DNA from 3 places in the Cryobacterium sp. TMT3-29-2 genome. Region 3 is predicted to be linked to each of the others. Evidence: predicted binding sites of a transcription regulator. Region 3 holds the regulator's gene; each other region holds the start of a gene.

Region 1 (10,196 bases), on a different contig from region 3:
CACGGGGCTGCTCGTCGACATCGGTGAGGCCGTCGGTATCATCGCCGCGCAGTCCATCGGTGAGCCGGGTACCCAGCTCACGATGCGTACCTTCCACACCGGTGGATCGGCATCCGCCGACGACATCACCCAGGGTCTGCCTCGCGTGCAGGAACTGTTCGAGGCCCGTACCCCCAAGGGTGCGTCGCCGATCGTCGACACCGCCGGTCGCATCACCATCGAAGACACCGACCGCAGCCGGAAGGTCATCTTGACCCCCGACAACGGCGATGAGCCGATTGCCTACCCGGTGCTCAAGCGCTCCACCCTCCTCGTCGAGGATGGCCAGCACGTCGAGCTCGGCACGCAGATCATCATCGGCGCCGTCGACCCGAAGGAAGTTCTTCGCGTCAAGGGTGTTCGCGCCGTGCAGAAGCACATCGTCGGTGGAGTGCAGGACGTCTACCGCTCGCAGGGTGTGCCGATTCACGACAAGCACATCGAGGTCATTGTTCGTCAGATGCTTCGCAAGGTGACCGTCGTCGAGCACGGCGACACCGGCCTGCTCCCGGGCGAGCTCGTCGACCGGTTGAAGTACAACGACCTCAACCGCACGGCGCTCACCGAAGGCAAGAAGACGGCTTCGGCCCGTCAGGAAGTCATGGGTATCACCAAGGCTTCGCTGGCGACCGAGTCCTGGCTGTCGGCCGCTTCCTTCCAGGAGACCACCCGGGTTCTGACCCAGGCGGCCATGGAAGGCAAGAGCGACCCGCTGATGGGCCTCAAGGAGAACGTCATCATCGGTAAGTTGATCCCGGCCGGCACCGGTCTTCCCCGCTACCGCGACGTCACCGTCGAGGCAACGGATGAAGCCAAGGCTGAGCGTTACCCGAACCGCATCTTCACCGATGATGCAGCGTTCAACGAGGGTGACCTGAGTTTTGTCGACTTCGACAGCTTCTCGTCGGATGACTTCACCCCCGGCACCTACAACTAGTCACTAGCGATAGGTTCCCTGGATGGCCCCCTGCTTCGGCAGGGGGCCATCCGCCGTTAACGGCCGGTGGTCGAGCAACCTCGCTAGTTGAGCAACCTCGCTGGTCGAGCATCCCCGGTGGTCGAGCTTGTCGAGACCCGAGCCTGTCGAGACCCGGGCCCGACGGCACCCGCGATAAGCTGACCAGAACTCTCTGGGGGTATCGCATGGCTGCAGGTCCGGTGTCCGCTTCGGCAATGACGCGTCGACGGATGTGGGTGCTCCTCGGCGCCGTCGGCTCCCTGCTGGTCATCGCCCTCGTCGTCCTACTCATCGTGTGGCGTGGCGGCGCGAGCACCCCCGGCGCCGTGGAGGACACCGGGCGCCCGCAGCCGCACTCGTCCCCGGCACCCCTGGCCCTCGCCGCGCTGCCGGAGCAGACGTCGGCGCCGGACGGGCCGCGTCCGTCGACCTGCGACGAGCTGTACAGCCCGGCGATCGTGTCTGCCTTCGGCGATCTCGTGCTCAACCCCGCCTGGGTCGCCGAGGAGAACTCGGGAGTCAACCGAGGGTCCGAAGACCAGGAACTCATTGCTCTGATCGACGCCGCCGGGAAACCCCTCACCTGTGTCTGGGCGAACGAGAACGGCGGATCCGGTCTGGGTCTCACCACGGAACTCGTGTGGGTCACCCCGGAGCAGTCGGCCGCAGTGCAGAGCCGGCTGACCGCGATCGGCATGAACTGTTATGAGGAACTCGGCGGCATGCGCTGCCTCATCGAGTCCACGAACGACGGTGAAATCACGGGTGAGTCGCACTTCCTTCGCGACGGCCTCTGGCTGGCCACCAGCTACTTCAATGCCGGACCGGACGGCTACACGCACGACATCATCGCCAATGTGTGGGCCGGTGCGTAGCGCACGCCCATCGATCGGCGGATCCGCGCAATTCCCGCAGCCGGTATTGTTGGAACAACGACCAGCACTGTTGCTTTTCGGAATCAAAGGAACAGCATGCGCGTGATTGGGCAGTTCGGTGCGACGCTGGTCGGCGCCGCAGGGGTCATTATTCTCGTCTCCTGGTATGTCGGCATCGGTTCTCTGCCGCCGGCGCTCGTCTCCCTACTGGCAATGAAGCCGATGGCGGCCGTCGGGCTCGTCTTGGTGTCAGTGGCATTGCTTGTTGTCGAACGTCGCCGGCTGACCCTGGCGCTGGGGCTGTCGGCCCTCGTGATCGGTGCTCTCACTTTCGCCGAGTTCGTGCTCGATCGTTCATTCGGCATCGATACGCTCCTGCCCGGAATCGACTTCGAGGGGCTGCCCGAGCGCATGGCGCCGTCCACGGCCGTAGCTCTCACCTTGCTCGGGGCATCCGTCGTCGCCAGCCGAGCCGTTCGATCCGCCCCGATGCTCGGTTTTGCCTTCGGGGCCCTGGGCGTCAGCCTCGTCGCGACCCTGGGCTACGCCTACGGTGTCTCCTCGCTCTATTCGATCGGCGGCTACACCAGCATGGCCTGGCCGACGGCCTTGGGGATTGCGATCCTGGCGGCGGCGCTGTTGTTCCAACGCCCCGATGCCGGCCTGATCGGCCTTCTCCGCGACGGGGGGAGCGCGGGCCGACTCCTCTATCAGGTACTCCCATTTCTTGTTCCGGGCCCGTTCGTGCTCGGTTGGATCCTGCTGTGGGGTGAGCGTCAGGGGTGGTATGACACGGAGTTCGGCGTTGCCGGCCTGGTCCTGGGTCTGACGGTACTCACCGGCGTACTGGCCTGGGTCGCGGCTAAACGGCTGCGCAACCTCGATCGCGAGCGCGATGCCGCCATGCACGCTCTCGCCGAGGCCAACCACACGCTGGAGGACACGGTCGAGAACCGCACCCGCCAGCTCGCGGAGACGGCCGACACGCTGCACACCCTGATTAAGATCGCACCGGTCGGAATAGTGCAGTTAGACGCCGAAGGCGGGCTCATCTCTGCCAACGACCAGTGGTTGGCGCTCAGCGGTCTCACCAAGGCCGAGTCGCGCCGCGACGGCTGGGCGAAGGCCGTGCATCCCGACGATGCGGAGCGCGTGGTCCGTGAGTGGCAAGCGAGCGCCGCCGCCGGCGTGGCCTACGAAACTACCCTGCGGTTCCGCACTCCGACCGGCCAGGTCAACTGGGTGCAGGTGAGCACCGCCCCAATGCGTGACAACCAGGGCATCATCGGGCACCTGGCCAGCGTCACCGATGTGACCGCCCAGCGTGCGGCCGAGAACGCGGCGGCGGCCGCCGCCGCCCGGTTCGAGGCCGCCTTCGCCTCCTCGCCGCTTGGAACGGCCATCGTGACGGTGGACGGTCAGATCGTGGCCGCCAACAAGCGGCTCCTGGGTCTGGCGGGACGCACCGACACCCTGGTGGCCGAGCAGATCGAAACGATCTTCATGCCGGCCGAGAACGGTGACGACGATCTGCCGGAGGGCGCTGGTCAGGGCGCTGCGTCCACCCGTCAGCGGCTGGACCGACGGATGCGCCACGGCGGCAACCAGGACACCTGGGTCAAGGTCAGCATCGCCGAGATCGCGGAGATCTTCGAGGGTGACCAGGCCGGAGGACTGCTCTACCAGGTAGAGGACATCACCGCCCGGCGCCTTGCGGAGGCACGGGTGGAGCACCTGGCCTTCCATGATCCGCTGACCAACCTGCCCAACCGCCTGCTGCTGCTCGACCGTTTGAAGCAGGCACTGCTGCAGGCGTCACGCCGGAGTCGCGGTGTTGCGGTGCTGTTCATCGACCTCGACCGGTTCAAGTTCGTCAATGACAGCCTCGGGCACCACGCCGGCGACGCGGTGCTGACCGAGGTTGCCATCCGCCTCCGGCAGAGCATCCGGGCCAGCGACACGGTGTCCCGGATCGGGGGCGACGAGTTCGTCGTGATCTGCCCGGATGTCGGTGGCAGCGAGGACGTGCACCGCATCGCCGATTCGATCCAGGCATCCATCGCGCGGCCGATCATGATCGGTGACCAGATCGCATCCGTCGATGCCAGCATCGGAATCGCCTTCGGCCTCGGGCACGACGACGCCGAGGTGCTCCTGCGTAACGCGGACCAGGCCATGTACCTGGCGAAGGATCGCGGACGCGCCCGCTACGAGGTCTTCGACGACGACCTGCGGTACCGCATCCATCAGCGGCTCGACAGCGAACTCGCCCTGCGCGACGCAGTCGACCTGGGCGAGATCGAAACCTGGTATCAGCCGATCGTGGATCTGCAGAACCACACCGTGGTGGCCACCGAGGCACTGGCGCGCTGGCGGAGGCCCGAACGCGGGCTCGTCATGCCGGGCGACTTCATTGCGCTGGCTGAGGAAGTTGGCCTGATCAAGGGGATCGGGTCGACCGTGCTCGGTCAGGCGTGCCGGGCGGCCACGGCGTTGGAACAGGGAATGGCGGTCAGCGTCAACGTGTCCGCGCGGCAGTTCGTGCAGGATGACTTCGGTGACGTCGTCAAACGGGTCCTCGCCGAGTCGGGCCTGCCCCCGGAACGGCTCTGGCTGGAGTTGACCGAGAGTGCGGTGCTGGAGGCTATCGATTCCGCCGCCCGCACCTTCCAGGAGCTGCGCGGAGTCGGCGTGCGGCTGGCGATCGACGACTTCGGCACAGGGTATTCGTCGTTCACCCACCTGCGCGCGTTCACAGTCGACCTCCTCAAGATCGATCTGACGTTCATCCGAGACCTCGAGAGTTCCGATCACGATCGGGCGATCGTGGAGGGAATCCTGCGTCTGGCCGACTCCCTGAACCTGGATGTCGTCGCGGAGGGCATCGAAACAGCCTCGCAGCGAGACCTGCTGCGGGGGATGGGCTGCCGCTACGGCCAGGGCTACCTCTTCTCGAAGCCGGCCCCGAGCGCGTATCCCGCCCTGCTCGTCGCCCCCTGACCCGGGTCGTCGAGCCTCGACGTGCTGAGGTTTCCCGCACTCGGTGGTTGAGCCTGTCGAAACCCGGTGCGCCGCCCTCCCGAGGTTCCCCCACCGGTGGTCGAGCCTGTCGAAACCCGGTGCGCCGCCCTCCGGAGTTCCCCCGTCCGGTGGTTGAGCCTGTCGAAACCCGGTGCGCCGCCCTCCCGAGGTTCCCCCACCGGTGGTTGAGCCTGCCGAAACCCGGTGCGCCGCCCTCCGGAGTTCCCCCGTCCGGTGGTTGAGCCTGTCGAAACCCGGTGCGCCGCCCTCCCGAGGTTCCCCCACCGGTGGGTCGAGCCTGTCGTGACCAGTGACCAGTGACCAGGAGCACTCACCCGCACGACTCACCTGAGACTGCCCTACAACCCCGCCCTCTTGCTCGGCAACGCGACCAGAGTCTGCTCCAAATCGACCTCCACCGGTGGCCGCAGCCAGTACTGCGTCCCCGTTCGGATGATCGTCCAGTGCTGATTGTGCAGCAGCAGATGGTGCGGATGACACAGCAGGACGCCGTCGGCGAGATCGGTGTACCCGTTGTCCTTCAACCACTCGTTGATGTGGTGGGCTTCGTTCCAGGCGGGTGACCGGTCGCAGTCGATCCAGAGGCATCCGCCATCGCGTACGGCCATCGCGGCCCGCTGTTTCTCGGTGAAGAGTCGCGCCTCGCGGCCGACATTCACGATTAGCCCGTTGTCATCGAACTTGATTCCGCGGGTGCCGGTGTCACAAAGCAACCGGTCAATGGTTTCCTGCGAGATCGGGACCGGATTTCCGTCGATCAGCCCGTGCGCGGCTGTTTCGGCCGACCCGTGCTCGCTGACCTTCTCGGCCTGATCCGTCTGGCCGGTTTGATCCGCCTGGCCGGCCTGATCCGTCTGGCCGGCCTGATCCGCCTGGCCGGCCTGACCACCGTTGAGCGCCTTCTCGGTCACGATGACCCGCACCGCGGGCCGGCGCCCGCCGAACACTCGGCCCGGGTCGGCCTCCCCGGCGATCTTGAGCAGCTGTACGAGCGAGTCCGCGGCGATCTGCTCGTTCGTGCGCGGGTCATCTTGCATCTTCTTCGCCCATGAGGCCCGCTCCTTGTCGACGAAGCGCACCCCGCCACGGCGTGGGCCGGTGATGGAGTCGAAGGTGGAGAGCACGAACTCGCCGTCTTCGGGCGAGAACAGCCCGTTCAGGCGCACATTGCCGTTATTGAGCCGGTAGACCTTCAGGTAGCGGTCGTCGTAGGCCTGCTTCTCGCGGGCGGCGATGCCGGCCTCGTCGAGCGAGTCGCGCATCCGTCTCGCCCGTTTGAAGACCTCGTCGGCATTCAACGAGGCCGCCTCGACCAGCAGCGCCTCCAGCGCCGCACCGAGCCTCTCCGCCGTGACCGCCGCGTCGATCTGGCCGAGTCCCGCGCGGATCGACTCGGCCGCGTCGACAGACAGCGTTCCCGCGGTGACGGCCCGGGCGATCGGTGCCTGCCACGGCACCTTCGCCTCGAACCCCGCAACCTCGGCAGCGTCCCTGTCGGGCGAGGAGAGTGCCGCCTCGACACGCTTCTCCGCCGCCTCCGCGTCGGCCATCATGGTGCCGACGGCCACGAGCTTGTAGGCGTCACCCTTCGACGACCCGGTCCACTTCTGGATCAACGCCTCCGGTGAGAGAAACCCCTGCTGGGCCGCCAGCCCCGAGTGCCCGAGCTCCGGTCGGGACCTCTCGGCGATGGTCGCCGCCATCCAGACGGAGTAGGTGTCGAGGAGGCGGCGGGCCGAAGCGATTCGCGTCTGCCCTGTCAACACGTCAGCGTCGGGCAGGGCCGCAAGGTCGGCGCTCGAGGAGCCCAGCAGGGCCACGGCGTCGGCCGCCTGCCTGAGGTCTTCCGCGAGGTTGGTCATGTTACGAGGATACCTCAGCCCGCATCTGTTGTCGAGAGTTTCTCACCGAAATTGGTCAAGAATATCGAATTTGTATTCGATCAGAGACTGCCGCACGGGGGCCGTCCCTTGCCATCCGTTGCCTCAATTGAGACCCCGGCAATGGTGGAGGCACAACCTCGGAGGAGACGCCGATGAGTCCAGAGAATGCGGCCGAGAACGAGAGCGCCGCCGGCCACTCGTCCCCGGTAGGGGGCCCGCCAGCAGCCCGACGACGAGCCTGGATCGGACTGGCCGCATTCGCCTCCGCACTCCTCATTGTTCTCGTGGTGGCGCTGGTCTGGCGGGTCGGCGAAGGCTTTCCACGCGCAGTCGACGCCACCGGAACCGCCAATGGAACCGGCTCCGGCACCGGCACCGGAACCGGCACCGGAACCGGCACCGGAACCGGCACCGGAACCGCCACAGTGCCGCCCACCCCAACCAAGACACCCGGCGCTACAGAATCGCCTGCCACGGTAACACCCACCCAGGCGCCCACGGCAAACCCTGAGCCGGGCCAATCCGCAACCGCTGCACCCGGGCAGGCCGCGGCGCCGGGCGTTCCGCGTCCGGCCACCTGCACGCAGCTCTACACCCCGGAAATGATCCATGCACTCGGCGACCTCACGCTGAATCCCGAGTGGAGTCAGGACCAGGACAACGGGGTGGCCCACGGCACGGATGACTCCGAGTTGCGGGCCCAGATCGACGCCCTTGACCACCTGACCTGCGTTTGGGCGAGCCCCTACGGGGGATCCGACACCGGCATCATCACCAACGTGGTCTGGGTGACCCCGGAGCAGAGCGCGGCCGTGGAGGCCAGGCTCGTCGCGAAGGGCCTGGAATGTTTCAACCAATCGGAGGGCCGCCGCTGCGTCATCCAGACGAACACGGTGGATGGCGCCTTCGGGGAGTCACATTTTCTGCGCAACGGCATCTGGCTCGCCACGAAGTACACGAACGCTGGCCCGCTGGGCTACACACAGAACATCATCGACAACCTCTGGATGGGTGTTTAGGCTGCGCAGAGCAGGCAGGCAGGCAGGGTGAAAATCGCCACAGGGGACGCCCCACGAGCCAACCCATTCCGCCTGCGATCCGCGGGCCGTAACCGAGTCGCTGCCGGGCCCCATTAGGATCACTAATCAGAGGCTTTTTTCGAGCCGTGCCCCCCTCATTGTGGGTCTGGCAAGACTTCCCGCCCCAGAGATAGCGTTATTCGTTACTTACTTGCCGAGCCTGTTCGAGAGGATCGCGTGGCCAGCCTCACCGAAATCTTGATCCTGCACGGCCTGCTTCCCATTGAGGAGCTGGACCACCTCATGGCCGGCGACCCCGCCGACGAGTCTGCCGTTCGCGCCCTCGTGGCCAAGGGCGTCATCACCGAGGTGCAGTTCGCCAAGGCTCGGGCCCAGCAGGCCAACCTGCCCTTCGTCGAGCTGATCGACTACCCGGTCGATCGCCTGGCGGTGTCACTCGTGCCGGTGGCCGTCTGCAAGCGCCACGAGGTGCTCCCGATCGCGGTCGACGATGGTCGCCTCATCCTGGCCATGGTCGATCCCGGCAACGTTTTTGCCGTCGACGACGTGCGCGAAGCATCACGGATGCGCGTCACCCAGGTTGTCGCCGAGCGCGCCGACCTGCTCGCCGCCATCACCCGCTACCACCGAGCCGACGACGAGCTCAGCGACCTCACCTCCACACTCGAGGAAGAGAACGCCGCCGCCGAGAGCACCTCCTTCGGCGTCTCCGATTCCATCGACGACGACGCCCCGATCGTGCGGTTCGTGAACCTGCTGGTCAGTCAGGCCATCCAGGACCTGGCCTCCGATATTCACATCGAACCCGGCGAGCACAACCTGCGGGTGCGCTACCGCATCGACGGGGTGCTGCACGAGATGCAGACCGCGCCGAAGAGCATCCAGAACGGCGTCATCTCCCGGCTCAAGATCATGAGCGATATCGACATCGCCGAGCGGCGCAAACCGCAGGACGGCCGCATGACCGTGCGCCACGCCGGCCGCCAGATCGATCTGCGCGTCGCGACCCTCCCCACCGTGTGGGGCGAGAAGGTCGTCATGCGTATCCTCGACAATTCGAACACGACCCTCGACGTGCGCGCGCTGGCCCTGCTCGAGCACAACTTCGAGGCCTACAAGACCTCGTACTCCAAGCCCTACGGCATGATCCTGATCACCGGACCCACCGGTTCGGGCAAGTCGACCACTCTCTATACGACCCTGGGCGCGGTCGCCCGCCCCGAGATCAATGTGATCACGGTCGAAGACCCGGTCGAGTACCGCATGGCGGGCATCAATCAGGTGCAGGTGAACCCGAAGGCGGGCCTCACCTTTGCGAGTGCGCTGCGTTCCATCCTGCGAAGCGACCCGGATGTCGTCCTGCTGGGTGAGATCCGCGACCACGAGACCGCACAGATCGCCATTGAGGCGTCGTTGACCGGGCACCTCGTGCTCTCCACCCTGCACACCAACGACGCGCCGAGCGCCATCACCCGGCTCACGGAAATGGGCATCGAGCCCTTCCTGGTGGGCTCTGCACTCGACTGCGTGGTGGCCCAGCGACTCGCCCGCCGTCTCTGCGATAAGTGCAAGACGCCATCCGCTCTGACCGCCGACTATCTGACGCGGCTGCGCTTCTCGTTCGACCTGGAGCGCCCGCTGCCCACGATCTTCGAGGCGGTCGGCTGCACGCAGTGCTCAAAGACCGGATACCGGGGGCGCATCGCCGTGCACGAGGTGATGACCGTGACCGAGGAGATCGAGCGGCTCGCCGTGGCCCGAGCATCGAGCGCCGAAATCGGCCGGGTGGCGCGCGAACACGGCATGATCACCCTCCGCGAGGATGGCTGGGCGAAGGCGCAAATGGGTTTGACATCGATCGAAGAAATCTTGCGAGTGGTCGCATAGTGCAAAAGGGGACATCTGCATGAGCCAGCCCATTTACGAAATCCCGGTCACGCCCCCAGGGGCTGCCGAGGGCAGCTGGCGCCTTGGCGATCCCGACCGGCGCAAAGCTGAACCGGTCGCAATGCCCGACGTTGACGCCACGACGATCGATACAGCCAACACCAGGGTCTACTCGCTCGATGAATTCACGGCCCCGGGAGGTCGTCGCTCCGCTGAACCACAGGCGATCGCCCCACAGGTTGCCAGGGCGGAAGCAAGACTCACCCCTGAGGAGCGCGCCGCCCTCGGCAACGCAGACCCCGACCTCGTGGCGGCCCTCGAGGAGGTCGTGATGTGCAATGCGTCCGACCTTCATGTCACGGCGGGTGCGCCACCCAGCATCCGCGTGGACGGCGGTCTCCGCCCCATCGAAGGGGTGCCACGATGGATGCCGGAGAAGGTCACGAAGGCCCTTTACAGCCTGCTGCTCCCC
Region 2 (10,196 bases), on a different contig from region 3:
GCCGCGTGGCATCGAGAGCGGCGGAGACGTTGTCGATCATCACGTGGTCTGTCATGACGGGCATGGCCGCCTCGCCGAGCAATACCAGCGGAGTGGCGGCATCGAGCTTCGCGATGTCGAGGGATCCCATGCGGACGGGGTGAAAGATCACGCCGTCGACCAGGCCGGCCTCCCGATCGCTGAGTACTGCCCGTTCCACGACGGGATCGCTCAGGGTCTGCTCGATGATCACTCGGTATCCGCGTCGCGTTGCTTCTTCGGCAATGTGGCGGGAGAGTTCCGAAAAGTACGGGTGGTCGATCTCGGGGATAGCCAGGGCGATCATTCCGGTTTTTCCGGTTGCCAGACGCCGCGCCGTGAGATTGGGGCGATAGCCGAGCTGGTCGATGGCTGCTTGGACCTTCTCGCGAAGTGCTGGGGCCACGTGGGGATAGTTGTGAACCACGTTCGAGACGGTCTTCATTGACACGCCCGCGAGCTCCGCCACGTCAATTAGTCGCACCCTTGCCATGTTTGTCCCGTCCAGTCCGGTCGGGTCCATCCTAAGGCGACTGTGGCGAGGCGCTGGAAACGGTGTTTGGCGCGGATCCGCGAAGACTAGACAAAGACGTTTCTAGCGCTGTACATTGACGGAAGGCGCTCGTTTGCCGTTCCAATCGGTGCGGGAGGTGGGCGGTCCGCTGCGCGCGTAGGTCGCGGAGCGATGTTTTCGATGAGGAGGACGAACGATCATGAAGCAGAATGACTTCCTGGGGCGGCGAGTGTTTGGGGTCACCGCTCTCGGTGCAGCACTCATGCTGGTACTTGCCGGGTGTTCGGCGGGCGGAACCGGACAGGCGGCGGGTGAGCCCTTCACTGGTGAATACACCGGACCCGAAGTGGAGCTGTCTTACTGGAACGGATTCACCGGCGGCGACGGCCCCTTCATGGAGAAGATGGTCTCCGATTTCAATGCTGAGCATGACAACATCAAGGTTGTCTCGAACACGATGCAGTGGACCGACTTCTACCAACGTCTCCCCGCCGCGGTGACCGCCGGCGAAGGTCCCGACGTCGGCGTGATGCACCTCGACCAGCTGGCGACGAATGCCGCGCGGAACGTCATCATACCGATCGATGATCTCGCCGACGACCTGGGTCTGACAGCGAATGATTTCACCGAGGAAGTCTGGGACGCAGGCGTCTACAAGGATGCCCGCTACGGCATTCCGCTCGATGTGCATTCCCTGGCCATGTACTACAACACCGAACACTTCGCCGCTGCTGGAATCGAAGAGGCCCCGACCGACGCCGCTTCCCTGCAGGATGCGCTCGGCAAGCTGAAAGCGGCCGGCTATGAGACACCGTTCTGGATGCCGACGAGATGGCCGAGCCATCTGATGAACCTCTCCTTGCTGTGGCAGAACGACGGTGAACCGTACGGCGATGACGGAGCCACGTTCGATTCGGCAGCCGGAGTGAAAGCACTCGAGTGGCAGCGCTCCATTGTGGACGATGGCTACAGCCCGGGTGACGTTGCGATTGACTCGCAGTACGTCGCCTTCAAGAACGGTGAGACGTCGATCACCTGGGACGGGATCTGGCAGATCAACGACCTCTCCGAATCCGGCCTCCCGTACGCGGTTGCTCCGATCCCTGCAATCGGCGAAACGGATGCCGTTTGGGCCAACTCCCATAACTTCTTCCTCCCCCGCCAGGCAAACGCCGACAAGAACAAGGTCAATGCGTCGAAGGTGTTCATCGCCTGGATGAGTGAGCAGTCCGCAGAGTGGGCAGGCTCTGGCATGATCCCGGCTCGTCAGTCGGTGCGCGATGCGGGCGCTCTCGACGGCCTGCCGCAGGAAGCAATCGCTGAGACGATCGACTCGATGCGTTTCTTGCCGCCCATCCCCGGAATCGGCGGGGTACAGGCCGAGACCCTCGAAATCGCAGTCGCAGACGGAGTTCAGGGAACGACGTCGCCGAGTGAGGCGCTCAAGAAAGCCGCCGGAACGGCTACGAAGCTCATGGACGACAACAAAGCCTCGTTCGGGGACTGACGGATGTCGACGAAGGTTGGTGAGCGCGTCCTCCCCACGGGGAGGGCGCGCCGCCCCTCGGCTTCAAACCAGGAGTCGCAGAAGAAACGTGGCGAGCAAGCAGGCACTCGGCAGCAGGGGAAAGCCACACCCTGGCTCTTTCTTGCCCCCTATCTGCTGCTTTTTGGTAGCTTCGTCATCCTCCCGGCAGTTCTCGGTGTGTGGATCAGTCTTCATTCCTGGGACTACACGCTGCCGAATAAACCCTTTGTCGGCCTCGACAACTACGTCTCCTTGTTTTCGCCCGGATCGACGGTTTTTGGCCCGTTTTGGGGATCCATGCGGGCTACCGGAATCTTCACGGTGCTCAGCGTGCCGCTGCTGCTGATCGTCCCGCTTGCCGTCGCTCTACTCATGAGCAAGAAGTTTCCCGGCCGGGACTTTCTCCGAGCCATCTACTTCGCCCCCTACGTGCTGGGCGTCGCCGTCATCTCGGTGCTCTGGCGATACCTGCTCGACAACAACATCGGGCTCGTGAACCACTATCTGGGACTCCTCGGGCTTCCGGATGACACCGCGTGGACAACAACGACACCGGCGGCTTGGGTCGCGCTCGTGGGGGTGACCGTCTGGTGGACGCTCGGATTCAACGCAGTCATCTATCTTGCCGGTCTGCAGGACATCCCGATCGAACTCTATGAGGCTGCACGTGTTGATGGGGCCGGACCCTGGATGCAGTTCCTGAACGTGACGATCCCCGGGCTCAAGCCCATCCTGTCGTTCATCACGATCATCACCCTCCTCGCCTCCGCCAACATGTTCGGCCAGTCCTATCTCATGACTCAGGGTGGCCCCGGACGTGAAACGCGCACGGCAATTTACCAGATCGCCGACGCTGGTCTGCGCAACTTCCAGATGGGTAGTGCTGCAGCCATGAGTTATGTACTGACCGTTTTCCTCATGGCGATCAGTGCGCTTGTCTTCTACGTCTTTCGCGAGAAACAGCCCAAGAAACTCAAAAAGGAGGTGCGATCGTGAACGCTCCTACGACCACGATCAGTGCCGGTTCCCGTGCACGCCGTGCACGCCGGCGGAGTGGCACAATCACTCGGGTCGTCGTTCTCGGCGCGATCGCAATCGCGTTCATAAGCCCGATCATTTTCATGATCGTGACCAGCCTCAAGACCCGGGCTGACGCGACGGCCATTCCACCGTCGTGGATCCCCAATCCGATTTCTCTGCAAGCTTTCGCGTCCATCCTCGCCCCTGGGACCTCGACTCCGGTGCTGCAATGGTTCGCAAACAGCATGGTCGCAGCGGCCCTCAATGCCACGCTTGTCGTCATCACGGCGTCACTCGCGGCATACCCACTCGCACGAATGCAGTTTCGGGGCAAGAATTTCGTCTTCGTCATCATCGTCGCGACGCTTCTGGTGCCGCCGGTGATCCTCGTGATCCCCAATTACCTCATCGTGAGCGAACTGGGGTGGCTCAACTCGCTCGTCGCGATCATCATTCCGACAGCGGCATCCGCATTCGGAGTGTTCTTCATGCGACAGTTCTTCGTCGGCCTGCCGATCGAGTTGGAGGAGGCCGCCCGGCTCGATGGGGCGAACCGATTCGTGATCTTCATGCAGGTCGTTTTACCCCTCGCCAAACCGGCTCTCGCAACACTCGCGCTACTCGCCTTCCTCGGCAACTGGAACGACTTCCTCTGGCCCGTCTACGTCTTGTTCAGCCCGGAAGTGCAAACACTGCCCGCTGGATTGTCCACGCTTCAGTCCGCAAATGCAGTGCGCTACGACCTCCTGATGGCCGGGGCGGTTGTCGCGAGCGTGCCTGTGCTGGCGCTGTTCATCTTCCTCCAGCGCTTCATCATCGAGGGCGTTTCGCGCTCAGGCGTGAAGGGATAGAACCGCGATGAACTCTGCTCGCAGCGCAGCCCTGGCAGGTGTGTCTGTAGCCGTCATTACGGTCTTCGCGGTGAGTGGCTGTGCAACGGCTGCTGAACAATCGGCACCCCCGGCGTCCGTCGCAGCAGGCGCCCCGGTGCTCAACGCGAATTTCGCTGATCCTGATGTAGTGGAAGTCGACGGCACGTACTTCGCCTATGCCACTAACGACAACAACCGCAACGTGCAGGTCGCCTCCTCCACCGATCTCCTCGATTGGGAGGTGCTGCCCGACGCGTTGCCGGATCTCCCGAGTTGGGTTATTCCGGGCAAGACCTGGGCACCTGAGGTGACGAAACTCGACGATGATTCGTTCGTCATGTACTTCACGGCGACGAATTTTGCGCCAACGCTGCAGTGCATCGGTGTGGCAACGGCCAGGGACCCGGCCGGACCGTTCACCGTTCAGGGCGACGCCATGATCATCTGTCCAGAAGATGAAGGGGGCGCCATCGATGCGAGCACCGTGGTCATCGACGACGTCCTGTACCTCGTCTGGAAGAATGACGGGAACTGTTGCGACCTCGACACCTGGATTCAGGCGGCCACGCTCTCTGACGACGGGCTCAGCGTCACGGGTGATCCGATCAGGATGCTGAAGCAAACCGAGGATTGGGAGGGCAACCTTATCGAGGCTCCCACCATCGTTTCCCGAGGTTCAGGACTCGTGATGCTCTATTCCGCGAACTCTTACGGAGACGACCGGTACGCAGTCGGTGCTGCATCGGCTGCATCAATCAACGGCCCGTGGGTGAAGGAAAGGGTTCCGATCCTCTCGACTGAGGGGTCGGGGGGTCTATACCGCGGCCCCGGCGGCCAGGACTTGGTCTTCGGCCCGAATGGCAAGGACTATCTCGTTTTTCACGGGTGGGACAAGGACTACACATACCGCGGTCTGCACGTTGCCGAGGCCGAATGGCACGCCGACATTCCTCGGGTCCTGATCCCCGAGTAACCCAATTGACCTGAAATTCCATGTATTTCCACTGATTGGTTTCCCATGTCTCTCACGTCGCTGTCGGGAACCCAACTCGTCCTTGAGGCTCATGGCTACACCGCCTCGATCGCGAGCATCGGTGCGAGCGTCCGGTCGCTGCAGTATCTCGGACGGAACCTCATCGTGCCGTTCGACGCCGAGGAGGTGCGGCCATTCTTCCGCGGCGCCATCCTGGCACCGTGGCCGAACCGAGTCGTGGATGGAAGGTACACATTCGGAGGCGTCGAGCAACAGCTCAGTATCACCGAGCCGCTAAGGGGACACGCTCTCCATGGACTCGCGTCCTGGCTGAACTTTGCCGTAGTCAGGCAGGCGACGGATCGGCTCGTCCTGGCGGCAACCGTCGAAGCGCAGCCTGGATACCCCCACCGGGTGACGCTGGAGGTGGATTTTGCGCTCGACGCCGGGGGCCTTCGAACGGCAGTCACGGCAGTGAATGCCGGCCCGAATGCCGCCCCTTATGGCGTCGCTCCGCACCCTTACCTCGTTGCAGGCGAAGGCCACGTCGACGACTGGACGCTTCATCTCCCAGCCAGGCGAATACTGACCGTGACTCCTGACCGTCTCGTCCCCATCCGCATCCGTGACGTCAATGCTGAAGATCTGGTCGCCTTTGACTTTCGCACCCCACGGACGATCAAGGACATGTTCATCGACCACGCCTTCACTGGCTTCGACCGCGACGCTGACGGCCAGGTAACGGTTCGAGTGACGACGATCGCGGGCAGTGGAGTTGAACTGAGCTGGGGCCGCGAATGCCCGTGGGTTCAGGTTCACACGGCCGACCAGCCCGAACCCTCGATAGACAGAATTGGACTAGCCGTCGAACCGATGACCTGTCCGCCGGATGCTTTCAACTCTGGAACGAACCTGAACGTCCTTGAGCCGGGAAGATCAACACGTGCCTCCTGGACGATTCGAGCAGTCGACTAGCCAGGCGCGACGGCATCCGGAGAGAGAGAAATCCGGCGCTGCCATGGGCGGCGCCGGATTTCAGGGGAGAGCCGGAACGGCTCTCATCCCGCGTAGGTGAAGACCATCCCGCTCAGTTGAAGACCATCCCGCCGTCAACGAGAATCGACTGCCCGGTGATGTAGTTCGAGTCGGGGCCGGACAGGAACGATACGACACCAGCGACCTCGGACGCTTCGGAAAGTCGTTCGAGGGCGATGCCGTTCGTGAACTGATCCCAGCCCCACTCTTCCGACTTGCCCGCGTCGGTTGCGACCTTCTTCGCCAGTTCCTCCATGAGAGGCGTCTTCACGATGCCGGGGGCGAAAGTGTTGACCGTGATGCCGAATTGGGCAAGGTCCCTGGCCGCTGTCTGGGAGAGGCCACGGATGGCGAACTTCGTCGCCGAGTACAACGCGATGCCGGGGTTCCCGACGTGACCTGCCTGGGACGCGGCACTGATGATCTTTCCGCCGTGGCCGAGCTCCTTGAACGCCTTCGTGGCTGCTTGAATGCCCCACACCACGCCGTTGAAGTTAATGGAGAAAATCTTGGCGATGCTCTCCTGGGTGATGTCCTCGATCGGAGACGTGGGGGCGATACCGGCGTTGTTGATGATGACGTCGAAGCCCCCCAGCTCGATCACGGTCTGCGCGACCGCGGCGAACACGCTGTCCCGGTCGGAAACATTGACATGCAGTGCGATTGCTCCGCCATCTTTGCCCCCGAGGGATTCGGCTGCTGCGCCTGCGGTGTCAAGGTTCAAGTCGGCGATGGCCACCTTGAAGCCGTCGGCGTGGAGCCGCTCGGCAATCGCCTGCCCGATTCCCTGCCCGCCACCGGTGACGAGTGCTACTTTCCCGTTTTCTGTGCGTGTCATGGCTTTGATTCCAATCTCGATTACTCACAACCTGTCGGCGAGTCAGTGACGTCACGTCACAGCAGGACAGATGTTTCATTCATCCGGGACGCACATCGCCAACGGCGAAGCGCCCACCGGAAATTTTCGGTGTCAGAGACTTGTCCACGAGGGGGGCAATAACCTGATTATATCCGTTCCCGCTGGTCTGGGCGGTGAGGTTCTTACCGACCACTTCTTCTGCACCAGTGTCACCGCTCCCTGAGAGACTGGGTATGTCACGCACACACGAGGCCAACCCGTCCGAGTCAGGAGCGCACATGATCACGTTCAACCCCATCGTCGATGTGACTTCGGGCGACGGCGACGACGACGGCTCCGAGGAGAACTTCGCCCGGGCGGCGCCGGAGGCCGTGCACGCCGGATTCCCCTCACCGGCCACCGGCTACTACAACGGGCCCGTCGATTTGAATCGCCACCTGATCCAGGACCCGACGGCGACGTTCATTGTGCGTGTCAGTGGGGACAGCATGACGGGCGCCGGCATCTTCGACGGTGATGAAATCATCGTCGACCGCTCCCTCGACGCCCGCGACGGCAGCGTCGTCATCGCTGTAGTCGACAACGAACTCACCATCAAGCGGCTCAGGATCGATGAGGCGGGCATCCGTCTGGTTCCGGAGAACCCGGCCTACCCCGACATCGTGCTCGACGAGATGAGCGAACTCACCATCTGGGGCGTCGTCACCCGGTGCCTGCACCGTGTCTGACCTGCCGTCGATCGCGATCGTCGACGCCAACAACTTCTACGTCTCCTGCGAGCGGATCTTCGATCCCCGACTCGAGGGCAAACCGGTCGTCGTCTTGTCGAACAACGACGGATGCGTCATCGCGCGCTCACAGGAAGCCAAGACACTCGGCATCGACATGGCGTCGCCCTGGCACAGCATCGCCGCCGAAGCCACCGCGAGAGGCGTCATCGCCCGCTCCAGCAACTACGAGCTCTACGGCGACCTGTCCGCACGGACCGTCGAACTGCTCGGCCGTTACACCTCCTCCCAGGAGGTGTACTCGATCGACGAGAGCTTCATCCGGCTCACCGGCACTCCGCAGCAGGTGACCGCCGCCGCCCGTGAGATCCGCGTCGCCACGAAGAAACTGATCGGTCTGCCGGTCAGCATCGGGATCGCCCCGAGCAAGACCCTGGCCAAGCTCGCCAACCGCGGCTCAAAAACCGCTCCGGCGCTCCTCGGAGTCTGCAACCTGGCGGCATACGCGCCTGCCCAGCTGACTTCAATCCTGCAGTCCGTCGAGGTCGGTCAGGTGTGGGGCATCGGAGGCCGGACCGCGAAGAAGCTGATCGGCCTGGGCATCTACACGGCAGCCGAGCTCCGTGATGCGGACGCAGCGCGTGTCAGGCGACGTTTCGGGGTCGTCCAGGAGCGGGTGGTGCAAGAACTCCGCGGAAACGACTGCCTGCCGCTGGAGGAAATGCACGCCGACAGGGATCAGATCCAGTTCTCGCGATCGTTCGCGACACCGATCAGCACGGTCTCCGAACTCAAGGAGGTGCTGTCCGTCTACACCCAGCGAGCCTCCGCACGGCTGCGGCAGCAGAACTCCCTGGCCCGACTCATGCGCTGCTACGCATCGACCTCGCCCTTCCAGGATGAACATGTGACCCACGCCGTCTCCCTCGCTTTTCCCGACCCCACCGACGACCCGGTCGAAATGTACCGGGCCGCAATCACGTCGCTCGGCCCGCAGCTGCAATCGGACCGTCAGTACGTGCGCGTGGGGGTGAGCCTGCACGAGTTCTCCTCACGCGACACTCACGCCGCCCTCGATATCTTCGACACCAACCCTGCCCCCTTCGCCGCCGGGAACGTGCTGGACTCCATCACGGCGAAATACGGTCAGGAGACCCTCGGGCTTGGCCTGGCCGGGTTTAAAAGCAACCGGGCCTGGACGATGCGGCGAAACATGGTCTCACCCCGAGCGACCACACACTGGGACGAGTTGGCCACCGTCTTCGCCCAGTGACTCGTCACAGATTGACTCTCTCGAGGTGCGGTGGTTCTCGAAGTGCGGCGGCACGCCATGGCGATGACCTCGGCGGGGTCGCGTTCCCGGTTGCTCACGCGGGAGTCGAACCAGCGGAGCTCGGCTAGTCGGCGTCGTCCCGGCTGACCGGGGGCGCGCTGACCGGGGGCGCGCCCGCACCGGTGGGACCGGCCGCGATCGGACCGGCACCGATCGGGACCGTCGCGTTCCCCGTTGGGGGCGGAAGCTCGGCCGTCTCGGTGAGATCGGCGGTCGTGCTCGTGCTCGTGCTCCTGCGGGCGGCCGGCTCCGTCGGCCCGGCCTCCGCTGCGGCCGCGGGCACCGGCGCCACTTCCCCGGGCGGTCGCTGCAGCAGTTCGATCAGGAGCACCACGATGAGCGCGAGTACTGCGGTCCAGATGATGACGGCCGGGGTCAACGGGCGCCAGAAGATGGCGACGGCGGCCGCCCCGATGCCGACCGCCGCCCGGATGAAGCGGCGGGCCCGGTAGAGCCAGAGGCCGAACCGGCCGGTGGTCACCCCGCTGCGGGCCGCGCTGGCGCGCAGGTGCCGGCAGCCGTCCGTGACCAGGCGACGCACCGCGATCGCGCCGCGGAAGGGCCCGCCCAGGTAGGCGACGATGGCGACGGTGATCGCGGCGAGCCCCACCGACAGAGCGGAGGCGTAGACCAGCGGCACGACGGAATCGTAGACCGTGCCGGCGAGGTCGCTCGGCAGGTATTCGGGTGACAGGGCATTGACTGCGAAGAACCGGCCGACCGAGACTCCGAGGGCCAGGAGGGCCATTGAGAGACCGAGGGTGAGGCCGGCCCAGATCAGGGCCAGAGACCGGCGCCGGGATACGAGCACGCCGGCCGCGATGAGCAGCAGACTCACCCACGGCAAGACCGTGCCGGCCACGGTGAGGAGCTGGTAGGCCGTGCGGGCCTGCACAAGGGCATCCGACTGGGCGATCGGGATCGTGCGGTCGATGTCCGGGATGTCGGCGGCCAGGCCGAAGCCCTGGGCCACGAGCTGCTGCTTCACCTCCGCGATGATGGGTCCGAGCTGGATGCCGACTTCGCCGGTGTCGCTGATCACGAGCGCCGATGAGGTGTCACCCTCCAGCGCGGAGATGATCTGCGTCTGACTGAGCCGCAGTGACTCTTCCCAGACGGTGGCGAACGCATCCGAGGCGACCACCCGCTCCGCCGACGTGCGGACCAGCGAGCGCACCCCCTCGACGGCGGGGCCCTCCAAAAGCGCAAGCGCGTTCTGCGCCCGCGGAGGCAGGTCGAGGGCGGCAAGTCCGTCGAAGAGGTCCGTCGTCAGAGCCTCGATGTCGACCTGCTCCTCGACCACGGTGACGATCTCG
Region 3 (10,196 bases):
CCCAACTGTTCTTCCACGCCGACCACTACCTCAGTTTCATCCAGCGGGCCCGTGCCGCGGGGGTCGAGTTCCCGATCCTGCCCGGAATCATGCCGGTCACCAGTCCCGCCCGGCTGCGCCGCATCCTCGAGTTGTCCGGCGAGGAGCTTCCCTCCGAACTGGCTATCGCGCTCGAGGTGGAGCCGACGAAGGAAGGCCAGCGTGAGATCGGCATCCGTCACGCCACAGAACTGGCCCGGAAACTCATCGCCGGCGGCGCCCCCGGCCTGCACCTCTACGCCTTCAACCAGCACGAGACCGTGCTCGCCGTGCTCGAGCGCTGCGGTCTGCTCACTCCCACTCCAGCTCCATCTGCCTCCGAATTTCCTGCCTCTCACCCTGTCAAGGAGTACTCATGACCATCTCATCCGCACCTCCCGCTTTCCCCGCCGGGACCATCTTGGGTTACCCGCGCATCGGGCCACGCCGGCAATTGAAGAAGGCCGTCGAAGCGTTCTGGACCGGATCGGTCAGCGCCGACGAGCTCGAGGCGACCGCGGCCGCCCTGCGCCAGACCACGAGGGAGCGCCTCGTGCAGCTGGGGCTCGGCCGGGACGATTCGTCCATCCCCGAATCGTTCTCCTACTACGACCAGATGCTGGATGCCCTGTGCACGGTGGGTGCCGTCCCCTCCCGGTTCGCGGACCTCCGCGGTGCGGACGGTCACCTCGACCTGGCCGGCTACTTCACCCTCGCCCGCGGCGAAGGTGAGAACCTGCCGCTCGAGATGACCAAATGGTTCGACTCCAACTACCACTATCTGGTCCCGGAAATCGGCCCCGAGACCGTGTTCTCCCTCGCCGGCACCCGCCTCGTGCGCGAGTTCGAAGAGTCGAAGGCGGCCGGGTTCCTGACCCGGCCCGTCATCGTCGGCCCGGTCACCTTCCTGCTGCTGAGCAAGCCCAGCGACCAGGCACCGGCCGGGTTCAGCCCAATCGACCGCCTGGACGACCTGTTGCCGGTCTACGCCGCCCTCCTGCAGCGGCTGCGCGCCGCCGGAGCCGAATGGGTGCAGCTCGACGAGCCGGCCCTGGTCAGCGAAAGCATCGACACCCCGCGAGCGGATGCCCTCGCCGGCCTTCGCTGCGCCTACAACACCCTCGGCGCCCTCGCCCAGCGCCCCGCTCTCTTCGTCGCCGCACCCTACGGCAGCCTCGACGACGCCCTGCCCGTTCTCGCGGCCACCCCGGTGGAAGCCATCGGCCTTGACCTCGTACGTGGAACCGTTCCCGCGGAGACCCCCGGACTGGACACGACCACCCTGGTGGCCGGCGTCATCGACGGCCACAACATCTGGCGCGGCGACCTGGCAGCAGCCTTCGACACGGCGGTGGGCCTGGCCGGGCTGTCGCCGCGGATCACGGTCTCCACCTCGACGTCGCTGCTGCACGTGCCCCATGACGTCGACGACGAGTCCGCGCTGAACAGCGACCTGAAGAGTTGGCTGGCCTTCGCCGACCAGAAGGTCGCGCAGGTGGCCACGCTCGCCCGCGGGCTCGCCCAGGGGCGGGCCGCCATCGAGGCCGACCTTGTTGCGGCCACCGCGGCCCGCGACGCGCGTCGGGTGGCTCCCGGCGTGCAGGACGGCGCCGTGCGGGAGCGCGCCGATGCGCTCACCCCGGCCGATTTCACCCGCGGCGACTACGAGGTCCGGGTCGCGACCCAGGAGGCTGCCCTCGGGCTGCCGTTCCTGCCGACGACAACGATCGGATCCTTCCCGCAGACCGGGGACATCCGTCGGGCCAGGGCGCAGCTGCTCAGGGGGTCGCTGAGCGCCACGGACTACCGGGACCTGATGCTTGCCGAGATCGGTCGCGTCGTCGGGCTGCAGGAGGACATCGGCCTCGACGTGATCGTGCACGGCGAACCGGAACGCAACGACATGGTGCAGTACTTCGCCGAGAACCTCGACGGGTTCGCGGTCACCGAGAACGGCTGGGTGCAGTCCTACGGCAGCCGGTGCGTGCGACCGTCGATTCTCTGGGGTGACGTGTCCCGGCCGCGACCGATCACGGTCGAGTGGTCGGCGTACACGCAGGGGCTGACGCCCAAGCCCGTCAAGGGGATGCTCACCGGCCCGGTCACGATCCTCGCCTGGTCGTTCGTGCGCGACGACCAGCCGCTCGGCGACACGGCCCGGCAGGTGGCCCTGGCGCTCCGCGACGAGATCGCCGACCTCGAGACGGCGGGCATCCAGATCGTCCAGGTGGACGAGCCCGCGCTGCGGGAGCTTCTGCCGCTGAAGCAGAAGGACCAGGCGGACTATCTCGACTGGTCGGTGGGATCCTTCCGCCTGGCGACGGCCGGTGCGGCCGACGCCACTCAGATCCACACTCATCTCTGCTACTCGGAGTTCGGGGTGGTCATCGACGCGATCCGCAACCTGGACGCCGATGTGACCAGTATCGAGGCGGCACGCTCCCGCATGGAGGTCGTGGGCGACATCCAGTCCCACGGCTTCGACCACGGCATCGGCCCCGGCGTGTGGGACATCCATTCGCCGCGTGTGCCGAGCGTGGCCGAGCTCACCGACCTGCTCGAGCGGGCCGTGGCGGCCATCCCGGCCGACCAGCTCTGGGTGAACCCGGACTGCGGCCTCAAGACCCGCGGCTACGCCGAGACCGTCGAGTCCCTGCACAACATGATCGCTGCCACCCGCATTGTCCGCGCCCGGCTGCAGGCCCCCGTCCCCGCCTAACCCGCTGCTCCACCCCGCCCTCAGGCCGGGCACGACCCCGAAACGGCTTTCGTGCCCGGCCCGAGGACCCTATGGCGACCCAACAAATCAAAGACTCCACGACGCTTGTCGAGCCTGCCGAGACCAGGAGGCAAGGGGAGCTGAGGTGTTGAAGTACTCCGACCCTAAACCGATCGCAGAACCGCCACAACCTTCCCCAGGATCTCGGCGTGGTCGCCGACGATCGGCTCGAAATTCGTGTTGCGGGGGAGCAGCCAGGTGTGGCCGTCGCGCTGGCGGAACACCTTGACGGTCGCCTCGTTGTCGAGCATTGCTGCGACGATTTCACCGTTCTCAGCGGTTTTCTGCTGCCGAACGACGACCCAGTCGCCGTCCATGATGGCGGCGTCGATCATGGATTCGCCGGACACCTTGAGCATGAACAGGTCGCCCTTGCCCACAAGCTGGCGGGGGAGCGGGAAGATCTCATCGATCTGCTGTTCGGCGGTGATCGGGATGCCGGCGGCGATGCGGCCGACGAGCGGGACCATGGCGGCATCGCCCACCTGCACGCCGGTGTGAAAACTCTCCGCGGTGCCGGAGGTCGTGTCCTCGGGCGACTGCGGAATCTCGATGAGCACTTCAAGGGCGCGGGGACGATTCGGGTCACGGCGCAGGTAGCCGCTCAGTTCCAGCTGATTGAGCTGGTGGGTGACGCTCGACAGGGACGACAGGCCGACGGCGTCGCCGATCTCGCGCATGCTCGGCGGATAGCCGCGCTGGCTGACCGAGCGCTGGATGACATCAAGGATTGCAAGCTGCTTCTCGCTCAGACTCTTGCGCCGTCTGGTGCCGCCCTTGTCGCGGGGACCGCTGGTGTTCTGCGCCACGTTCGTCGCTCCTCGTTTCGATGGATGCGCTGGCGGCAGGCAGCGAGTGCCGCCGATTCACGCGAATGTCGGGGGTGCCTGATTGAGTTTCAACCAACAATCGAAACTGTATCCGCGTCTTGCTCATAAAACAAACATGTATTCGAGTGGGTCGGAAGAAACTTTTCAGAAACAACCGAAAAGGACTTGATTGTTCGAATAATCGAATATACATTCGGAACATAAGTTCGTATCCGGCCCTCCCGGCCGAGAGCCGGATACGTCTTCACACAGGAGGTAGGAAATGAGCACTGCACTTGAATTGAGCGCCCCCATCGCGACCGGTCGCACCCGGCTCCGACTCACCCGGCGCGGTCGCGTCGTCTTCACGTCGCTGGCAGCCGCTCCATTCGTGGCCCTGGCTCTGATCGTCGCCCTCAACGGCGGCATCGCCGCCGCGGAGAACACGACCGTCGGTCGGGTGGCCACGGCCTTCGACTACGTCACCATCCAGTCGGGGCAGTCGCTCTGGCAACTGGCGGAGAAGGTCGCGCCCACGTCTGACCCGCGCGAGGTGATTGCCGAGATCGTGAGCCTGAACCAGTTGCCGTCCGACAGTGTGGAGCCCGGTCAGCGGTTGGCGCTGCCGAACGACCTCTAGACCCGCTCCGGCAACGCGCCCCGGTAGCATGGGGGGAGTGACCAGTCTCAACGATCTGCCTCTCCGCGATAATCTGCGCGGACTTACCCCCTACGGCGCTCCCCAGCTGCACGTTCCGGTGGCTCTCAACGTGAACGAGAACACCCACGGCATCCCGGCGGAGGTGGCGGAAGACATTGTGGCGGCCCTGGCCGTGGCGGTCACGACCGTGAACCGGTATCCCGATCGGGAGTTCACCGAACTGCGCGACGCCCTCTCGCGGTACCTCGGGCACGGCCTCACCCGCAAGAACATCTGGGCGGCCAACGGCTCGAACGAGGTTCTCCAGCAGGTGCTGCAGGCCTTCGGCGGCCCCGGACGGTCCGTGCTCGGCTTCGCGCCGACCTACTCCATGTATTCGCTGCTCGCCTCCGGCACCGGCACGCGCTGGATTGCGGGCGGTCGCGACGCCGAGTTCGAACTCTCCCCGGCCACGGCGGTCGAATGGGTCGACCGGGTGGCCCCTGACCTCGTCTTCCTCTGCTCGCCGAACAATCCCACCGGAACGCCGCTGTCCCTGGAAACGATTGCGGCCGTCTATGACGCCACCGACGGCATCGTCGTCGTCGATGAGGCGTACGCCGAGTTCGGTCCGGGCGACGAGCCGAGCGCCCTCACCCTGCTGCCTGGTCGGGAACGCCTGCTGGTGTCCCGCACCATGAGCAAGGCGTTCGCGTTCGCCGGTGCCCGCGTCGGCTACCTGGCGGCCGACCCGGCCGTGACGGATGCGCTCCGACTGGTGCGCCTGCCCTATCACCTGTCAGCGTTCACCCAGGCAGCCGCGGTGGCCGCGCTCGCCCACACTCCCGCCATGCTCGCCATGGTCGACGACATCCGCTCCCAGCGGGACCGTCTGGTGAGCGAGCTTGCCCGCCTCGGCTACACGCCCCGGCGCAGCGCGAGCAACTTCGTGCTGTTCGGCGGGGTCGAGGACCCCCGAACCACCTTCGAGGCCCTGATGGCGGAAGGCATCCTCGTTCGCGACGTCGGTATCCCGGGCCACCTGCGGGTCAGCGCGGGCACCGAAGCCGAGACCACGGCATTCCTCGTCGCCCTCGAGGCACTGGGGCGACCGTGAACGGCCGGGGCAATAAACTAGCCGCATGAGCTTCTCTTCAGCGACCACCTCGTCCCGTTTCGCCCACCTGCAGCGTGAGACGAGCGAGTCCAGCATCGACCTGTCGCTCAACCTCGACGGCACCGGTGAGTCCGACATCCAGACGTCGGTGCCGTTCTATGACCACCTGCTCACCGCGTTCGCGAAGCACTCGCTCACCGACCTCACCGTGCGCGCCCGCGGCGACATCGAGATCGACGTGCACCACACTGTCGAGGACGTCGGCATCCTGCTCGGCCAGGCGATCAAGCAGGCCCTCGGGGACAAGTCCGGCATCTCCCGCTACGGTGACGCTGTCGTGCCGCTCGACGAGGCCCTCGTCCAGGCTGTCGTCGATATTTCCGGGCGCCCGTACCTCGTGCATCAGGGGGAGCCGGCCGGGTTCGAGTTCCACCTGATCGGCGGTCACTTCACCGGCTCCATGGTGCGCCACGTCTTCGAAGCCATCGCCTTCAACGCGGGCCTGACCGTGCACGTCACCGTGCAGGGCGGCCGCGACCCGCACCACATCGCGGAAGCCGAATTCAAGGCGTTCGCCCGCGCGTTCCGCCAGGCGAAGGCGCTCGACCCGCTGGTGTCCGGCATCCCGTCCACCAAGGGTGCGCTGTGACCGGCGTCGTCGTCTTCGACTACGGCACCGGTAACGTGCACTCCGCTGTCAAGGCACTCGAACTCGCCGGGGCCGAGGTGACGCTGACCAGCGACCGCCGTCAGGCACTCGAAGCCGACGGCCTCGTCGTGCCCGGCGTCGGCGCGTTCAGTGCCGTCATGCAGGCGTTGAAGGCCGTGCACGGCGACGAGGTCATCGACCGCCGGATCGCGGGCGGCCGCCCCGTGCTGGGCATCTGCGTGGGCATGCAGATCATGTTCGAGCACGGGGTCGAACGTGGCGTGGACACCGAGGGGCTGGGCGAATGGCCCGGCACCGTGACGCAGCTGACGGCGCCGGTGCTGCCCCACATGGGTTGGGACACGGTCACGCCGGGGGAGGGATCGACATTGTTCCGCGGCCTCGAGCAGGAGCGGTTCTACTTCGTGCACTCCTACGCCGCCCAGGAATGGACCCTCGACGTCATGCCGCCGTTCCCGAAGCCGATTCTCACCTGGTCCGAGCACGGACAGCCGTTCCTGGCGGCCATTGAGAACGGACCGCTCACGGCCACCCAGTTCCACCCGGAGAAATCCGGTGAAGCAGGCATCCGTCTGCTCCATAACTGGCTCGGCACTCTCACAAACTAGCCCGACTCTTTCCTGACTGACCTGGTCTTGCGCGACCACTCCCAACCGAGGACACCCATGACTGTGAACACCACTTCCCCCCGTCTCGTTCTGCTGCCCGCCGTTGACGTGGCCGACGGAAAGGCCGTCCGCCTGACCCAGGGCGAGGCCGGCACGGAGACGAACTACGGCGACCCCGTCGACGCGGCCCTCGACTGGGCGCGCCAGGGCGCCGAGTGGATCCACCTCGTCGACCTCGACGCGGCCTTTGGCCGTGGCAACAACACGGACGTCATCCGCACCGTGATCCGGGAGGTCACGGGCGTGAAGATCGAGCTCTCCGGCGGCATCCGCGACGATGCGTCGCTGGACGCGGCCCTGAAGGCGGGCGTCAGCCGGATCAACCTCGGCACAGCGGCACTGGAGGACCCAAAGTGGGCGGCCCAGGTCATCAAGCGGCACGGGGCCGCCGTCGCCGTCGGGCTCGACGTGCGCGGAACCACCCTCGCCGCCCGCGGCTGGACCAAGGAGGGCGGCGACCTTTGGCAGGTGCTCGCCCGCCTCGAGGAGGCCGGCTGCTCCCGCTACGTCGTCACCGACGTGACCAAGGACGGCACGCTGCAGGGACCCAACATCGACCTGCTCCGCCAGGTGATGAAGCGCACCGACCGTCCGGTCGTCGCCTCCGGGGGCATCTCCAGCCTCGACGACCTGCGCGCGCTGCGCGAACTCGTACCGCTCGGGCTCGAGGGCGCGATCGTCGGCAAGGCCCTCTACGCGGGGGCCTTCACCCTGGGCGAGGCGCTGGATGTCGCGGGCGCGTAACCTCGGCTCCACTGGCCTCCCCGGCGGCCCCGGCGGCCAGGGTGCCCCGGGCGGTTTCGCCGACTCTGCCGGACAGCCGTGGGCCGGTCGCACCTTCGCGCCGAGCCTGCACGCCGAGGACGACGGGCTGGCACCGGAGTCGCTGCTCGCGGCGCTGCGCCGCTTCCACGCCCGGGAGGTGGGGGAGGAAACGGTGGTCGACGTCCTCCGCACCGCCCGACTGCTCATTCCTTTGGTCACCGAACTCGGTGACGCGGGCACCACCGCGACCGGACTCGTCGTCGACAAGACCCAGGAACTCTCCATCATCACCGTCGCGGGACCCGACGGCCGCACGGTGTTGCCGGTGTTCTCCTCCGTCGTTGCGATGGCTGCCTGGAACACCCAGGCTCGGCCGGTGCCGTCCGACGGCATCAAGGTGGCGCTGGCCGCGGCCCAGGACGAGACCGACCTGGTCGTGCTCGACCCGACCGCGCCCACCGAGTTCGTCATTCGGCGGCCCGCCCTCTGGGCCATCGCCCAGTCCCTGCCCTGGACGCCCAGCTATGCCAACCGGCAGGTCGCGGATGCCTTCGCCGAGTCCGTCGCCACCGAGCTGAGCGTGCTCGGGGTGGAGCTGGCGCCCGGCGACCCGGCCGCGCGCCTCGCCGGACCGGAACTGGTCGTGCGCCTCGAACTCGTGGACGGATTGACCCGCACCGAACTCGACGCCACCCTCGCCCGGCTCGCGACCCGCTGGTCGTCCAGTGACGTCATCGCCACCCAGGTCGACTCCCTCACCGTGCAGTTGGTTCCCTCCACCTAGGCGGCCGCTACCGGGTCCCGGTCCGCGTCCCGGTCCCGCGCTCCGCGCCTCTTGCTCCGCCCGCGGACGGCCCGCGCCCCTAACGAATTCGACGGAGATTTTGCCCCGAACGCCACGTTTGGGCTCCAAAAGTGGTGTTTGACTCAAAATCTCCGTCGAATTCGTTCGAACGGGCGCGGTGGGTGCTGTCAGACGGATCAGCAAGGATGGACGTATGAACGAGGTTCTGCACCGATTTACGCCGGCCACCCGCGCCTGGTTCGCGCAGGCCTTTGCCGCACCCACCGAGGCTCAGCTCGGGGCGTGGGACGCCATCTCCCGTGGCTCCCATGCGCTGGTCGTGGCTCCCACCGGGTCCGGCAAGACCCTCGCCGCATTCCTCTGGGCTATCGACCGCCTGGCCTCGGATGCGTCGGCTGCCTCGAAGGCCACGGATGCCGCCGTGCCGCAGCCCGGCCGGGTCACCGTTCCGGGAACCCGCGTTCTCTACATCTCGCCGCTCAAGGCGCTCGGCGTCGACGTGGAACGCAACCTGCGTGCCCCGCTGGTCGGCATCGGCCAGGCCGCCGAGCGCCTCGGGTTCGCCCCGCCCCGGGTGAGCGTCGGCGTGCGGTCGGGGGACACCCCGGCCGCCGAGCGCCGCACCCTGGTGAAGACGCCGCCGGACATCCTCATCACCACACCTGAATCGCTGTTCCTCATGCTCACCTCGGCTGCGCGGGAATCGTTGCGCGACGTGGACACGGTCATCATCGACGAGGTGCACGCGGTCGCCGCCAGCAAGCGCGGCGCGCACCTGGCCGTCTCCCTGGAGCGGCTCGACGACCTGCTCACCCGGCCGGCGCAGCGGATCGGACTGTCGGCCACCGTGCGGCCGGCCGCCGAGGTGGCCCGGTTCCTCGGCGGCTCCGCTCCGGTGGAGATCGTCGCTCCGGTGTCGACCAAGCGATTCGACCTCAGCGTGGTCGTCCCCGTCGACGACATGAGCCAGGTCGGTCCGGCTCCCGTGCGGGAGGGGTCGACGGCTGCCGCCGCCCCGCAGACCGGTTCCATCTGGCCGCATGTGGAGGAGGCGATCGTGGACGCGGTGCTCGCGCACACCTCCTCTATCGTGTTCGCGAACTCCCGCCGGCTGACCGAACGACTGACCGCGCGCTTCAACGAGATCTACGCCCAGCGACTGGAAGACGAGCTGCTGCCCGCGCTACTGCCCGAGCCGCTGCCGGCCCTGGTACCCGCCGGTGCTGCCGCATCCGCCCCGCCGGCCGCTGTCATGGGGGCCGGCGGACAGAGCGCCGGGGCCGAGCCGCTGCTCGCCCGCGCCCACCACGGCTCCGTCAGCAAGGAGCAGCGCGCGGTGATCGAAGACGATCTCAAAGCCGGGCGGCTGCGCTGCGTGGTGGCCACCTCCAGCCTGGAGCTCGGCATCGACATGGGCGCCGTCGACCTGGTCGTGCAGGTGGAGTCGCCGCCGTCCGTCGCCAGCGGGCTGCAACGGATCGGCCGGGCGGGGCACCAGGTCGGCGAGGTCTCCCGCGGCGTGATCTTCCCCAAGCACCGGGCCGATCTCATCCATGCGGCCGTCGCGGCCGAGCGCATGGCCGCCGGCCTGATCGAATCCCTCCAGGTGCCGTCCAACCCGCTCGACATCCTCGCCCAGCAGACCGTCGCGGCGACCGCCCTCGAACCCATCCACGCCGAGGCGTGGTTCGACACCGTGCGCCGCAGCGCCCCCTTCCACTCCCTCCCGCGTTCGGCCTACGAGGCCACCCTCGACCTGCTCGCCGGCCGGTACCCCTCCGACCAATTCGCCGAGCTGCGCCCGCGCATCGTCTGGGACCGGGAAACGGGCATCCTCACCGGGCGGCCGGGTGCCCAACGGCTCGCGGTGACCAGCGGCGGCACGATCCCCGACCGCGGCCTGTTCGGCGTCTTCATGGTCGGCG

What was found. The regulator LexA, encoded in region 3, represses DNA repair genes until DNA is damaged. The targets are predictions, from matches to a motif close to TCGAACANNTGTTCGA.
Region 1: a site for LexA is predicted at 6,841-6,856, ahead of E3O67_RS08775 (DUF222 domain-containing protein). Genes of this name have one in related genera too.
Region 2: a site for LexA is predicted at 6,861-6,876, ahead of E3O67_RS06075 (LexA family transcriptional regulator). Genes of this name have one in related genera too.

What each region holds. Positions count from the first base shown of each region.
Region 1 is NZ_SOGK01000072.1:73,695-83,890, reverse strand. It holds gene E3O67_RS08795 (DNA-directed RNA polymerase subunit beta') at 1-976, shown strand, start outside; gene E3O67_RS08790 (hypothetical protein) at 1,213-1,872, shown strand; gene E3O67_RS08785 (bifunctional diguanylate cyclase/phosphodiesterase) at 1,969-4,872, shown strand; gene E3O67_RS08775 (DUF222 domain-containing protein) at 5,253-6,776, opposite strand; gene E3O67_RS16925 (hypothetical protein) at 6,950-7,816, shown strand; gene E3O67_RS08760 (GspE/PulE family protein) at 8,054-9,724, shown strand; gene E3O67_RS08755 (type IV pilus twitching motility protein PilT) at 9,744-10,196, shown strand, end outside.
Region 2 is NZ_SOGK01000047.1:5,465-15,660, forward strand. It holds gene E3O67_RS06040 (LacI family DNA-binding transcriptional regulator) at 1-511, opposite strand, end outside; gene E3O67_RS06045 (ABC transporter substrate-binding protein) at 732-2,039, shown strand; gene E3O67_RS06050 (carbohydrate ABC transporter permease) at 2,043-3,056, shown strand; gene E3O67_RS06055 (carbohydrate ABC transporter permease) at 3,053-3,931, shown strand; gene E3O67_RS06060 (glycoside hydrolase family 43 protein) at 3,939-4,925, shown strand; gene E3O67_RS06065 (aldose 1-epimerase family protein) at 4,971-5,900, shown strand; gene E3O67_RS06070 ((S)-acetoin forming diacetyl reductase) at 6,013-6,798, opposite strand; gene E3O67_RS06075 (LexA family transcriptional regulator) at 7,125-7,547, shown strand; gene E3O67_RS06080 (Y-family DNA polymerase) at 7,540-8,820, shown strand; gene E3O67_RS06085 (hypothetical protein) at 8,945-10,196, opposite strand, start outside.
Region 3 is NZ_SOGK01000010.1:132,599-142,794, forward strand. It holds gene E3O67_RS01265 (methylenetetrahydrofolate reductase) at 1-398, shown strand, start outside; gene metE (5-methyltetrahydropteroyltriglutamate--homocysteine S-methyltransferase) at 395-2,737, shown strand; gene lexA (transcriptional repressor LexA) at 2,902-3,606, opposite strand; gene E3O67_RS01280 (LysM peptidoglycan-binding domain-containing protein) at 3,890-4,246, shown strand; gene E3O67_RS01285 (histidinol-phosphate transaminase) at 4,284-5,363, shown strand; gene hisB (imidazoleglycerol-phosphate dehydratase HisB) at 5,389-6,012, shown strand; gene hisH (imidazole glycerol phosphate synthase subunit HisH) at 6,009-6,641, shown strand; gene priA (bifunctional 1-(5-phosphoribosyl)-5-((5-phosphoribosylamino)methylideneamino)imidazole-4-carboxamide isomerase/phosphoribosylanthranilate isomerase PriA) at 6,699-7,445, shown strand; gene E3O67_RS01305 (SseB family protein) at 7,429-8,250, shown strand; partial or broken gene E3O67_RS01310 (ATP-dependent helicase) at 8,465-10,196, shown strand, end outside.